One region of the Mycobacterium sp. NGS16 genome, then DNA from elsewhere that is predicted to be linked to it. Evidence: riboswitches for the same ligand, from Rfam matches in the RefSeq annotation. Region 1 holds a riboswitch; the other holds the start of a gene.
The links. A riboswitch is a leader RNA that binds a small molecule or an ion and turns the genes downstream of it on or off. The one in region 1 is predicted to bind cobalamin.
Positions count from the first base shown of each region.

Region 2: it holds a riboswitch for cobalamin, as region 1 does, so the genes downstream of both, metE (5-methyltetrahydropteroyltriglutamate--homocysteine S-methyltransferase) here and AC5Y4Q_RS03075 (magnesium chelatase subunit D family protein) in region 1, are expected to answer to the same signal.

Region 1 covers NZ_JCALEE010000001.1:632,203-638,812, reverse strand. Annotated here, with positions in the region: gene cbiE (precorrin-6y C5,15-methyltransferase (decarboxylating) subunit CbiE) at 1-956, opposite strand, end outside; gene AC5Y4Q_RS03090 (alpha/beta hydrolase family protein) at 979-2,796, opposite strand; gene AC5Y4Q_RS03085 (Abi family protein) at 3,157-3,819, shown strand; gene AC5Y4Q_RS03080 (dienelactone hydrolase family protein) at 3,986-4,783, opposite strand; cobalamin riboswitch at 4,807-4,933, shown strand; gene AC5Y4Q_RS03075 (magnesium chelatase subunit D family protein) at 4,954-6,610, shown strand, end outside.
Region 2 covers NZ_JCALEE010000004.1:173,526-180,135, forward strand. Annotated here, with positions in the region: gene AC5Y4Q_RS12520 (crotonase/enoyl-CoA hydratase family protein) at 1-742, opposite strand, end outside; gene AC5Y4Q_RS12525 (thiolase family protein) at 739-1,884, opposite strand; gene AC5Y4Q_RS12530 (SDR family oxidoreductase) at 1,989-2,657, shown strand; cobalamin riboswitch at 2,704-2,904, shown strand; gene metE (5-methyltetrahydropteroyltriglutamate--homocysteine S-methyltransferase) at 3,039-5,324, shown strand; gene AC5Y4Q_RS12540 (cation-translocating P-type ATPase) at 5,634-6,610, shown strand, end outside.

The DNA of each region.
Region 1 (6,610 bases):
GGTGTAGGTAGCCCTGCCAGCGCCGTCGGGGCCTCGGCGCATACCACCTGCAGCGCGGGCACCCCGAGGTTGGCCGCGTTGCCCGAGATACGCTGCGCCCTAGCCGAGTTGGCTTCGATGGCGATGGCCCGGCAACTCGGGTGGGCGCGCATCCACTCGATACCGATCGAGCCGGCACCCGCGCCGACATCCCACAGCAGCTGTCCCGGCGCCGGGGCCAGGCGTGCCAGCGCGGAGGCCCGCAGGTCGCGTTTGGTGAGCTGCCCGTCGTGGTCGTAGGCGTCATCGGGCAGGCCGGGCGCCCAGCCGGTCAGCAGCGGACCGGCCAGCTCCAGGGCGGCGATGTTGAGCCGCGGGGCCGGTCCGGTGAACGTGGCCGCAGTGGAGTCCAGCGTGGATTCGCCCGCCCCGCCCAGGTCGCCGAGCACCACCATCCGGCTTGCCCCGTAGCCACGGTCTACGAGTAGGGCCGCCAGCTGCCGGGGGATGGTCTCATCGGCGGAGAGCACCAGCACCCGCCGGCCCGGCGCCAACTCGCGCAGCACCGCATGGACATCGCCAGCCCGGACGACCGCCGCCGACTCGGCCGGCCAGCCCAACCGGGCCCGGGCCAGGGCCACCGAGGAAACGGCCGGGATCACGGTGACCTTGTCGGTACCGAACAGCTCGATCAGGGTGTTGCCCACACCGGACAGCAGGGGATCGCCGGAGGCCAGCGCGACCACCCGTTGGCCGGCCAGGCCGTCGAACAGCGCGGGCAGCCCGGCGCGCAGCGGTGAGGGCCAACTGTGCCGCTGCTGCCCGGTTGATTCCGGCAGCATCGCCAGCTGCCGCGGCGCGCCGACCACGGCGTCGGCGGCCATGATTGCCGCCCGCGCAGCCTCGGTCACCCCGTCCCACCCGTCGGCGCCGATACCGATGACCGTGATGCGATCCGGTACGAACACGGCACCGATGCTAACGGGAGAAGAACCCAACTTATCCGGGCAGCACCGCAGGCTCACTGCTGTGACTGTGGATCTCAGTCCCGTCCCCGTTGATGGCGGTCGCTTGCCCGAGCCGTTTATCGATGAGGAACCGCAGCAGCTTTCGGATCACAGTCAACGCGGCGTGCAGCTGTTTGATCCGTGGGCAGCCAGGGTCGCTGAACGGTTCGAGCCGGTTGAGTTCAGCGGCGATCTGGGTCTCCAGGAGGGTGAGCTGACCCCACAGTTGGGTGTCCTCGGGTAGCTGAAGTAATTGATGGGCCCGTGCGGCGGCAACCCGGAGCGTGAGTTGGGTGACGTTGAGCATCACTCGTTCCGGGCTGGTGTCGTTGAATGCCGCCCCAGCTGCCAGGCCGGCACCGCTGGCAGCGAGCCCACCGAGGGTGGCCAGTCCGCCGATCATCCCCCCTGGGCCGAATGCCGCCAACCCACCGGTGATCGCAGCAGCCCCGAAGGCCGATGCGGGGGCTGCCATGGCCAGGCCGACCGGACCGGCGGCCAGTAGCGCCAGTCCTGCAGCGGCGATTCCGATCCGGCCCCAAGGGAGTCCGCCACTGCGGTTGAGTGCAGCTTCAACATCCTCTAGAGCGCTGATGATCTGCACCCGGTGCTTACGCGGCATGCCCAGGGCCAGGAGCATGTCACCGATGGCCTCCTTCTGCGCATCGCCGGTGTCGATCTCATACGGCTCGATGAAATTCGTCGCCGCCAGGGAGACCAGCATGCTGACCACATCACGCAGGTCGAACCGTTCCGGCAGCGGCGGAACCTTTCCGTCGATGACGTCGTACCACTCTGACGGCAGCGGAACGCTGTTCCGCGCTATCTGTTCTGCTTGAGCGGCCAGGTCATCCTGAATCAGCTTCAAGGCATCCATATAGCGGGTCCTGCGTTCCTCATCTTTGATGTGCTTGCCGACGGCGTGAGCGAACCGGAGCCTGACCAGGGTCGCCAGGTCCTTGTCACTCAGTCGGATCGCCAAGTCGTATCTTGCGGGAACCGGTTCCTTGGACGGATAGAGAACCTGGGCCACGAGCTTGGTGACGACTGGGTCTCTGAGGTATTCCTCCGCGCCATGTACGAGGAACCCGGCCGCGTTCAGCGCGAAGTCCTGTGCGCCCGGGAATACCGAGGCCAGCCCTCGCCCGCTGGTGACGATGTCGCGGTGGTTGAAGATGTTCGTCCAGTCATCGACCCGCGCGTACGGGAACTTCTTCAACAACCGTTCCCTGCCCCGGTAGAGCGATGGGCTATTGGCTGGGCTGCCAGCGGTGATGAACCGGCGTACATGTAGCTTCTCGGGCAGGTGATCAAGCAGGTCGATCGCGATCACGCTGCCCAGGCTGTGGCCGATGAGGATGATTTCCCTCCGCACCGGGAGCTGATCGAGGATGCACCGCAGAACCGCGCCCCGGACGCCCTCGTTGTTCACGTAATTCTCGACGTAGTCGAGGTCCATCATTCGGAGCCGTTGAACACCGAGGTCGACGGCGACGTCCATCCACGGCTTGGGGAACTTGTTGAAGCCGAACCCCGCAGCGGTGTCTTCTCGCTGGATGAATCGCTGCACCGCGGCCTGGCGACGCTCAAACTCCCGCCGACTCTTCCGGTCGTCTTTGGGTCGGTACGTCACGTCGGGTATCTTCGCCGAAATACCCTTGGTGGCCAGGATCGACGCGTATGAGGGCGCTATGACGTCCCGTTCATCAATCGGTAGATGTCCAGCTGCTTGTAGTCCTTGGTTGAGGCCCCGCAACCAACTCTTATTGGGGTCGCCGTCGCCGATACCGTGCAGGAAGACAATCTTCATGGACTAGTTCTTACGGCAATGGTCCGACATTCCGTACCGCCGGGGGCGGTCTCTACCGAGTTGGTCCGGCCATACGCAGTGCCTCGAAGGTGCGCTACGAGGTGATCCACGATCCTGGGCAGTTCTTTGTCCTCCTAGCCTCAGCCCGAATGCCGGTCAACAGCCGGCCCGATGTGGGATAGTCACCGTGCCGTGACACAGAGATGCCGATCGCGCGGGGGCATCACGATTGCCGCCGCGGGGAAAGTCGGAGGCTACCTCCGGAAAGACAGAACCCCGGCCGTTTGATCGGCCCTCCGGGGAGGACTACAGGGACGGTTCCGGGGTGTTCGGCTTCGATAGTACAGATAGAAGGGTTTCGTGGGCAATTGGGCGTTCTACGACCACCACTTCGGTCCGGCACGTCTTGGCCACTACCTGGCCTTCACGGGTGGTGACAAATCGCGGGCGATGGAACTCTACCGTTGGAACACCGCCGTGTCAGCCGCATTCTGGGAGTCATTCGCCTACTTCGAAGTGGCATTTCGCAACGCCGTCGACCGCCGCATGTCCCAACGGCACACGCAACTCGGACGCAGCGGGCACTGGATCTTCGATGACGCCTGTGAACTCGGGCGAGATGCGGGTGGGTTGGGAAGGCATCGTCGACCCTATGTCGACGTCGATGAAGCCAAGCGTCGTGTCCGGAGGAACCGGAAGAGCCTGAACTCCGGCCAGATTATCTCCGAGCTATCGTTCGGATTCTGGCATCAGATGGTGTCTAAAAAGCAGACGTTTCTGTGGCCGGACCTCGTGTCGGCGTTTCCTCACGCCCCGAACCGGAATCTGGGAACCATCCATGACCCGATAAGCCGTCTCCGTGAGTTTCGCAATCGGATCGGCCATCATCACCGTGTCTGGTCCGAAGATATCGCAGGCCGGTACGCAGATCTGCTCGGCGTTTCGGGTTTTCTCGATCCCGCGCTCCGCACCTTCATCGACGGGCACAGCCGTGTCCCCACGATGCTTGCCCACCGGCCGTGAAGAGCACCGACACTCTGTCGTCACCCCATGTTGGCGTGGAGGGCTGATTCATTAACGGACTAATTCCGGATTCATCATCGGTTGGTCGTGGGTTCGAGCCCCGCCCGCCCTACGACGGTGCTGTATGGGAAACATCGACAAGCTCTCGGGACCGAGGTGCGCTCCGTTACCTCAACCGCTCGGTGAGGAACTGCACCACGCGCTTGCGCGCCTCGTAGGCCGGGTGGCCGTCGATTTCGCGGACCTGGTCGGTGAGCACCGAGTGCGCCATCCGGGACAGCCCATGCGGATTGCCCGGCGACGAATCGATCTCGATCACCTCGAACGCGTCGCCCAGCCGCGCCTTCAGCGTCGCGAAGCGATCCCCCGGGGCCATCTTGTCCTCACTGAACCGCAGGCCGAGCGCGCACAGCCCGTCGTTGGCGGCGCGGTCGGCGACCACACCCAGCTCGACCTCGGAGAGCCCCGGGTCGCGGCGCTGTTTCAACGTCAGCGGAAGCGGCACCGACGGCTGGCTGAGCACCGGCGCCAGCACGGCGTCATCGACCGCGGCGGCCAGCGCGAAACCGCCGGTGAAGCACTGGCCGATCACCCCGACGCCCTTGCCCGGCGTCGTCTCGTTGAGGTCACGGGCCAGCGCCCGCAGAAACTGGGTGACCGGGCGCTGCTTGCCGGTGGCGAACGCGGCGAACTCCCGCGTCACGCAGGCCCGCGCGATGGTGCTCAGCGCGTAGCCGGGCGTGATCGCCTTACCGGGCTCGCCGAACAAGGAGGGAATGGCGACGGTGAATCCGTTGTCCATCAAGTGATTTCCCAAACCCAGCACCCCGGGGTGCAGACCCGGGATCTCGGGGATCAGCACCACCCCGGGGCCCTCGCCCTTACGGTACACGTCGTGGGTGAAACCGCCACCGGTGAACGGTGCCGGGGTCCATCCGGTCAGGTCTGCTTCGGGTGCGGTCATCTGTGGGTGTCCTTTCGGTTGGTGTTAGGGTATCGGCGCGAAGTGCCAGGGAAGTCGGTGTGACTCCGACACAGGCCCGCTACGGTGTTCCGCGGCGCATTTCGGTGCGTCGCGGTCAGTCCGAATACCGGCTTCGCGTTGCCAACACCGGCATCACGAGCGGAGCCTCAATGCAACAGCTCTACCCCTTCCCCGCCGTCCTCGGCGGCGACCCGGACGCCCCGGGCGGCCTCGACGACATGGCGCTGGCGCTCGTCCTGAGCGCGATCTCCCCCGGCATCGGTGGGGTGCTCATCCGCGGCGAGAAGGGCACCGCCAAGTCGACGCTGGTCCGGGCGCTGACCCAGGTGCTCCCCGCCATCGACGTGGTCGCCGACGACCGGTTCTCCTCCGATCCCGCCGAGGCCAACCCGCTCTCCCCCGACGGCCCGTTCCCCGCCGACGCCCCCGTGCAGACCCGCCCGGTGCGGCTGGTGGAGCTGCCGGTCGGCGCCACCGAGGACCGGGTGGTGGGGTCGATCCACCTGGAGCGGGCGCTGGGCGCCGGCGTAGTGGAGTTCGAGCCCGGCCTGCTGGCCCGGGCCAACCGCGGCATCCTCTACGTCGACGAGGTCAACCTGCTCGCCGACCACCTGGTGGACCTGCTGCTGGATGCGGCTGCCATGGGACGACTGACGGTCGAACGCGACGGCGTCTCGGTCACCCACGCGGCGCGTTTCGTGATCGTCGGGACGATGAATCCCGAGGAGGGCGAGTTGCGCCCGCAACTGCTGGATCGGTTCGGGTTGACCGTGGAGGTCGCCGCGCCGCGTGATCCGGCGGTGCGTGCCGAAGCGGTACGCCGCCGGCTGGCCTTCGACGCCGACCCGGAGGGTTTCGCAGCGGGGTACGCCGCCGCCGAGGAACGGTTGCGCACGCGGATCCGTGCTGCGCAGCAGTTGCTTTCGCACGTGCAGCTCACCGACGCCGCACTGGTCAAGATCGGCGAGATCTGCGCGGCGTTCGACGTGGACGGCCTGCGCGGCGACATCGTCTGTGCCCGCACCGCGGTCGCCCATGCGGCATGGCAGGGCCGCGACGCGGTCAACATCGAAGATCTGCGGGTCGCCGCCCGGTTGGCGCTGCCGCATCGCCGGCGGCGCAAGCCGTTTGACGCCCCCGGCTTCGACGAGGCCGAACTCGACGAGTTGCTGCCGCCGGAGGATCCTGAACCCGACCCGGACCCCGAGGGCCCCGAACCCGATGGCGGCCACACCGCCCCAGCCGGCCCGAACGGTCCGGCGCCGAACAAAGCCGACAGCACCTCGACCGTCGGCGCAGATACCCCTTACCGGGCACGGCTTTTCACCGTCGACGGGGTGGGTGCCGGGCGCGCCGGACGGCGCAGCCGGGCCCGCACCAGCTCCGGGCGCCGCGTGGGCGCCACCGCCGCCGGCACCACCGGGGGGCTCCACCTGTTCGAGACAGTGCGGGCCGCCGCCCCGCATCAGGGCAGCCGCGGCCGGGTGGGTGGGCCGATGGTGCTGCAGGCCAACGACCTTCGCCGCGCCGTGCGGGAGGGCCGCGAGGCGAACCTGGTGCTGTTCGTAGTCGACACCTCCGGGTCGATGGCCGCCGCCGAGCGGATGCGGCATGTCAAGACCGCGATCCTGTCCCTGCTGCTGGACGCCTACCGCCGCCGGGACCGGGTCGCGGTGGTGACGTTTCGCGACACGCATGCCGAGGTGGCGCTGCCCGCGACCGGGTCGGTGGAGATCGCCGCGGCGCGCCTCGAGCAGTTGCCCGCCGGTGGCCGCACGCCGCTGGCGGAAGGGCTGCTGCAAGCCG
Region 2 (6,610 bases), on a different contig from region 1:
GTCCCTCCTTGGCGTCCTCGGTCCGAAGCAGCGCGGAGAACTCCCGGCCGGTGCGAGCCCAACCGGTCGCCTCGCCGGGGATGGCGCCGTCGTCGACGCCGTAGGCGATCCGCTTGCTGGCCTGCACCGACAGCGGCGCGTTACCGGTGATCTGCTCGGCGAGCTCGAGTGCGGCCTCCAGTGCGCCGCCGTCCTCGACCACCCGGTTGACCAGGCCCCAGCGGGCGGCCTCGGCGGCCGAGATCGGCTCCCCGGTGTAGAGCAGCTCCAGGGCGACCTTGCGGGGCAGCTGGTCGATGATGCGGAAAACGCCGCCGGCACCGGCGATCAGGCCGCGCTTGACCTCCGGCAGCCCGAACTGCGCCCGCTGCTCGGCGACCACCAGATCGCTGGCCAGGGCGATCTCGGTGCCGCCGCCGAGCGCGGTGCCGTTGACCGCCGCGATGGTCGGCTTGTCGATGAAGTGCTGCACATAGCCGGCGAAACCCCACTCCGGGTGGTCGGAGTGGTAGATGTTCTCCCGGTTGGCGATCGCCTTGAGATCGGCTCCGGCAGAAAACGACTTGTCGCCGGCGCCGGTGAGCACCACCGCGCGCACCTCATCGTCGTCTTGGGCCTGCGCCAACGCGTCACCGATGCCGGTACTGACGGCACCGTTGATGGCGTTGCGGGCTTCGGGCCGGTTGATCGTGATCAGCAGAACGTTGCCGCGCCGCTCGACGAGAACGGCCGCCTCACTCACAGCAGCTCCAGGATGGTGGCGTTGGCCTGGCCGCCGCCCTCACACATGGTCTGCAGCCCGTAGCGAATCCCGTTGGCGCGCATGTGGTGCAGCATGGTGGTCATGATCCGGGCGCCGGATCCGCCGAGCGGGTGGCCCAGCGCGATCGCCCCGCCGTTGGGGTTGAGCTTCTTCGGGTCGGCGCCGATGTCGGCGAGCCAGGCCATCGGCACCGGGGCGAAGGCCTCGTTGACCTCGAACACCCCGATGTCGTCGATGCTCAAACCGCTGCGCTGCAGCGCTTTTTCGGTGGCCGGGATCGGCGCGGACAGCATCATCACCGGGTCGGCGCCGGCCAGCGTCGCGGTGTGCACCCGTGCCAGCGGGGTCAGCCCCAGTTCGCGTGCCTTGGCCGCCGACATGAACAGCAGCGCCGCCGCGCCGTCGGAGATCTGGCTGGAGTTGCCGGCGTGGATGACGCCGTCCTCCTTGAACGCCGGCTTGAGCTGGGCCATCTTCTCGATGGTGGTGCCGCGGCGGATGCCCTCGTCGGCACTGATCACGTTGCCCTCGGCGTCCTTGATCCCGACGATCTCGTCGGTGAAGGCCCCGGAATCCTGGGCGGCGGCGGCTTTTTCATGCGAAGCCAGGGCGAACTCGTCCAGCGTGGTGCGGTCCAGTCCCCACTTCTCGGCCATCATCTCCGCACCGATCCCCTGGTTGGGGGTCTGGCTGTAGCGGGTACGGAACGCCTCCGGGTAGGGGTGCCCGCCGTTGGCCAGCGACGAGCCCATCGGAGTGCGCGACATCGACTCGACGCCCCCGGCGACCACGACGTCGTAGTGCCCGGCGACCACACCGGCGGCGGCGAAATGCACCGACTGCTGACTGGAGCCGCACTGGCGGTCCACCGTCACCCCGGGCACGGTCTCGGGCCAGCCGGCGGCCAGCAGCGCGGTCCGGCCGATGTCCAGGGCCTGTTCACCGGCCTGCATGACGCAGCCCCAGATCACGTCGTCAACCAGCGCCGGGTCCACCCCGGCGCGACCGACCAGCCCGTTGAGTACCTGGGCGGACAGTTCGGCCGGGTGCACCCCGGACAGTCCGCCGTTGCGCTTGCCGATCGGCGAGCGCACCGCTTCTACGATGACGGCTTCGGCCATGGGTGCTCTCCTTCATCAACGAGGGTCCTTGACGACGATTGTCAACCGGGCCTATCTGCTGACGGCAACGGGGGTGCTCCCAGCACTCGCGTAGCGTCGAATCCATGGCGCGGATTGTGATCGTCGGCGGCCACGGCAAGGTCGCCCTACTGCTCAGCCCCATCCTGACCGAACGCGGCGACGAGGTGAGTTCGATCTTCCGCAATCCCGACCACGCCGAGGAGGTCGCGGTGACCGGGGCGATCCCGGTGGTGGCCGACATCGAGCAGCTCGACACCGACGGGCTGGCCGAGCTGGTGGCCGGCCACGACGCGGTGGTGTTCTCCGCCGGCGCCGGCGGCGGCAATCCGGCGCGCACCTACGCGGTGGACCGCGATGCCGCCATCCGGGTGATCAACGCCGCCGGCCAGGCCGGGGTTCGCCGGTTCGTGATGGTGTCCTACTTCGGCGCCGGCCCCGGACACGGTGTGCCCGAAGACGATCCGTTCTTCCCGTACGCCCAGGCCAAGGCCGCCGCGGACGCTCACCTGCGGGCCACCGACCTGGATTGGACGGTGCTGGGCCCGAGCCGGCTGACCCTAGAGCCGGCCACGGGCCGCATCGAGACCCGCGCCGACGCCGACAAAACGCAGGCGTCGCGCGGCAATGTCGCCCAGGTGATCGCGGCCTGCCTCACCGAGGACGCGACGATTGGCCGCACCATCGATTTCAACGACGGCGAGACGCCCATTGCGGAAGCCCTGCGGGCGCTTCGGGGGCGACCGACCGGGTAATCTCGATCACGCAACTGGTTTGCCGACACCGCCGGTAGCGGCGGCGTCGGCATCGAGCGTGACGCGGTTTTCCGTGGAGCGCGAGAGGGAACCCGGTGAGAATCCGGGACTGTCCCGCAGCGGTATGCAGGAACGACCGCCGTCACAGGCACTGGTCTCGGGTTCGGGACTGGGAAGCGACGGCCATTAGGTGCACCCCCGGTGCGCGCCTGCGAGTCCGAAGACCTGCCCGTTGTGCCGGGCGCGCCGCGCTCGGCGGATCAACGCCTCGCGGAATGGGCGTCTGGTTTTCCAGCGTTATCGTGCGTTAAATTGCATGAGACCGGATGGGCTGGACGTCCGCCGGCGGTGATCCACCCCTCTGGAGTGAAGGATCGCATCGTGACCGCTCAACCGTTTACCGCCACCGTTCTCGGCTCCCCCCGGATCGGGCCGCGCCGCGAACTCAAGCGCGCCACCGAGAGTTACTGGGCCGGCCGGATCGGGCAGGACGAACTGCAGAAGGTGGCCGCCGGCCTGCGCCGTGACACCTGGGCTCAGTTGGCCGCTGCCGGCCTGGATTCGGTGCCGGTGAACACGTTCTCCTACTACGACCAGATGCTCGACACCGCGGTGCTGCTCGGTGCGCTCCCGGCGCGGGCGGCCGGGGTGGCCGACGAACTGGACCGCTACTTCGCCGCCGCCCGCGGTAACGCCGACATCGCCCCGTTGGAGATGACGAAGTGGTTCGACACCAACTACCACTACATCGTTCCCGAGATCGGCCCGGACACCACGTTCGCGCTGAATCCGGCCAAGGTGCTTGCTGAGCTCAAAGAAGCTGTTGAGCAAGGGATTCCGGCCCGCCCGGTGGTCATCGGCCCCATCACCTTCCTGTTGCTGAGCAAGGCCGTCGACGGGTCGCCGGCGCCGATCTTCCGCCTCGACGAGCTCACCGACGTCTACGCCCAGCTGCTGTCCGCGCTGGCTGAGGCCGGGGCCGAGTGGGTGCAGATCGACGAGCCGGTGCTGGTGACCGACGTCGCCGCCGATGCCCCCGCGCTGGCCGAGCAGGTCTACGCCCGCCTGGGCGGGTTGAGTAACCGGCCGTCGATCCTCGTCGCCACCTATTTCGGCGACCCGGGCGCAGCCCTGTCGTCACTGGCCGCCACGCCGGTCGAGGCGATCGGCGTCGATCTGGTCTACGGCTCGACGGATTCGATTGCCGCGGTGCCGGAACTGGCCTCCAAGGTTCTGGTCGCCGGGGTGGTCGACGGCCGCAACATCTGGCGCACCGACCTGGAAGCTGCGCTGGCCAAGCTGGCTACGGTGCTGGGATCGGCGGCCGCGGTCGCGGTATCGACGTCGTGCTCGACGCTGCATGTGCCCTACTCGCTGGAGCCCGAGACCGGCCTGGACGACGCGCTGCGCAGCTGGCTGGCGTTCGGCGCCGAGAAGGTGACCGAGGTGGTCAGTTTGGCCCGCGCCCTGGCCGAGGGCCGCGAGGCGGTCGCCGAGCAGATCCACGCATCGAACGCCGCAGTCGCGTCACGCAAATCCGACCCGCGGCTCAACAACGCCGATGTCCGCAGCCGGATCGCGACGATCACCGCCGCCGGTACCCACCGGGGCAGCGCCGAGACCCGGCGGGCAGCTCAGGCCGACCGACTGCACCTGCCGCCGCTGCCCACCACCACCATCGGGTCGTTCCCGCAGACCGTCGACATCCGCAAGGCCAGGGCGGCGCTGGCCGCCGGGGAGATCGACTCCGCGGAGTACACCCGCCGGATGAAGGCGGAGATCGCCGACGTCATCGCACTGCAGGAGCAACTCGGGCTGGACGTGTTGGTGCACGGCGAGCCGGAGCGCAACGACATGGTGCAGTACTTCGCCGAGCAACTGGAGGGGTTCTTCGCCACCGCCAACGGCTGGGTGCAGTCCTACGGCAGCCGCTGCGTGCGCCCCCCGGTGCTGTTCGGCGATGTCGCCCGGCCGCACCCGGTGACCACTGCATGGGCCACCTACGCCCAGTCGCTGACCGACAAACCGGTCAAGGGCATGCTCACCGGCCCGGTCACCATCCTGGCCTGGTCGTTCGTCCGCGACGACCAGCCGCTGGCCGATACCGCCAACCAGGTGGCGCTGGCGATCCGTGACGAGACGCTGGATCTGGAGAAAGCCGGCATCGCGGTGATCCAGGTCGACGAGCCGGCGCTGCGGGAACTGCTGCCGCTGCGCAAGGCCGACCAGCAGGCCTACCTGGACTGGGCGGTCGGCGCCTTCCGGCTGTCGACGTCGGGAGTGAGCGACGCGACCCAGATCCACACCCACCTGTGCTACTCGGAGTTCGGTGAGGTGATCGGTGCGATCGCCGACCTGGACGCCGACGTCACTTCCCTGGAGGCGGCGCGCTCGCACATGGAGGTGCTCGACGACCTCAACGCGATCGGGTTCGCAGGCGGTGTGGGGCCGGGCGTCTACGACATCCACTCGCCGCGGGTGCCGTCCACCGATGAGATGGCGGCGTCGCTGCGTGAGGCACTGAATGCCGTTCCGGCGCAACGCCTCTGGGTGAATCCGGACTGCGGCCTGAAGACCCGCAAGACCGACGAGGTGACCGCCTCGCTGGCCAACATGGTCGCCGCGGCCCGAAAAACCCGAGCAACCCACGCTGGGATCAAGTCCTGACCCTGAGCCGCGCGTGCGCCGGCACCGCCCGACCCGCTGGAATTCGCAGTAATTCACCGGCATTTCAGGTCGGGTCCCGCCGGCGTTCAGCCGGCCGCTGCTTACCGGCCCTACCTTCGGTCGCGAAGGGGAGTAGTTCCTACCCGCCACGCCTGTGGCGGATGTGGATGGTCGTCAGTACGGCGGGCCAACCCGCCCGGTCATTCAGCGGACCCAGGACTTTCGCGAGCGAGACCTTCGGACGATTGACCATGTCGACCGAAGCTCTCTGGGAATTCAGCAGATTCGGTCGCCGAGCGAAGGAGACCGATGCCCCCCTCGATGCCCGCTCTCATCGACGAAGCCGAACCGGCACCTGATGAGGTACTCGACGCGATCACCGACGTAGTGGGTGAGGCGCCCGGCGACGACGGCGACGACGTCGCCGACGGGCGACGACCTCGTCCATCCCCCGCGCCCGGCGACGGCTTGCTGGCGATGACCACCGCGGCGATGGCAGGCGTCAGCGCCGTCGGCCTGGGCATCGCGCTGGCCGGACGCGTCCTGCGGTTCCCACGTTTGCCGGCGAGTGTCCAAGGCGCCGTAGTCGCCCTGGACCACCAGCCGCGGCTGCGCCGGCTGCTCGAGGAACGAATCGGCAAGCGCGCGACCGACACGGCGTTGGGTGCGGCCTCCACCGCCGCCAACGCGCTGGCCGTGGCGCCGTCGATCCTGGCGGTGGACCTGGCGATCAACACCTTCAAAGCCGCCGAAGCGCGCGCCGTCGCCCGGGCCTGGTCCCGGCGCGAACCGGAACTGGGCCGCCCCGCCACCGGATCGGCCGCCCCGTCGGCCTCCCGCCTGGTGCCGTCGCCGGCCGGGCCCGTCGAAAACCACCTGCAGCGCAGCACCTGGGTCCAGGCGATCGGCGCTACCGTGGTCGGCGCGGCCAGTCGCGACCCGAACCTGGCCGGCACCGCCGCGTTGGTCGCCGTGCCGAAAGCCGCGCGATCCACCCAGGAATCGTTCACGGCGACGCTGGGCCGTGGGCTGGCCAACAACGATGAAGCGCTGCAAGTCGACCCGGACAGCCTGCGCCGACTGGATCGGATCGATGTGGTGATTCTCGATCCGCGAATACTGCGCAGTGCAGCGCTGCGGTTGGTGCGGCTTCGCGGTGCCGGCGAGAAGGACCTGACCACCTGGGAGCGCGCCCAGGCCATGCTGGCGGCCGGCGACCTGCAGCCCGGGTGGCACCGCGTCGCCGGCACCCGCCGCGGCAAGGCACGTCCCACTACCGAGGCGCT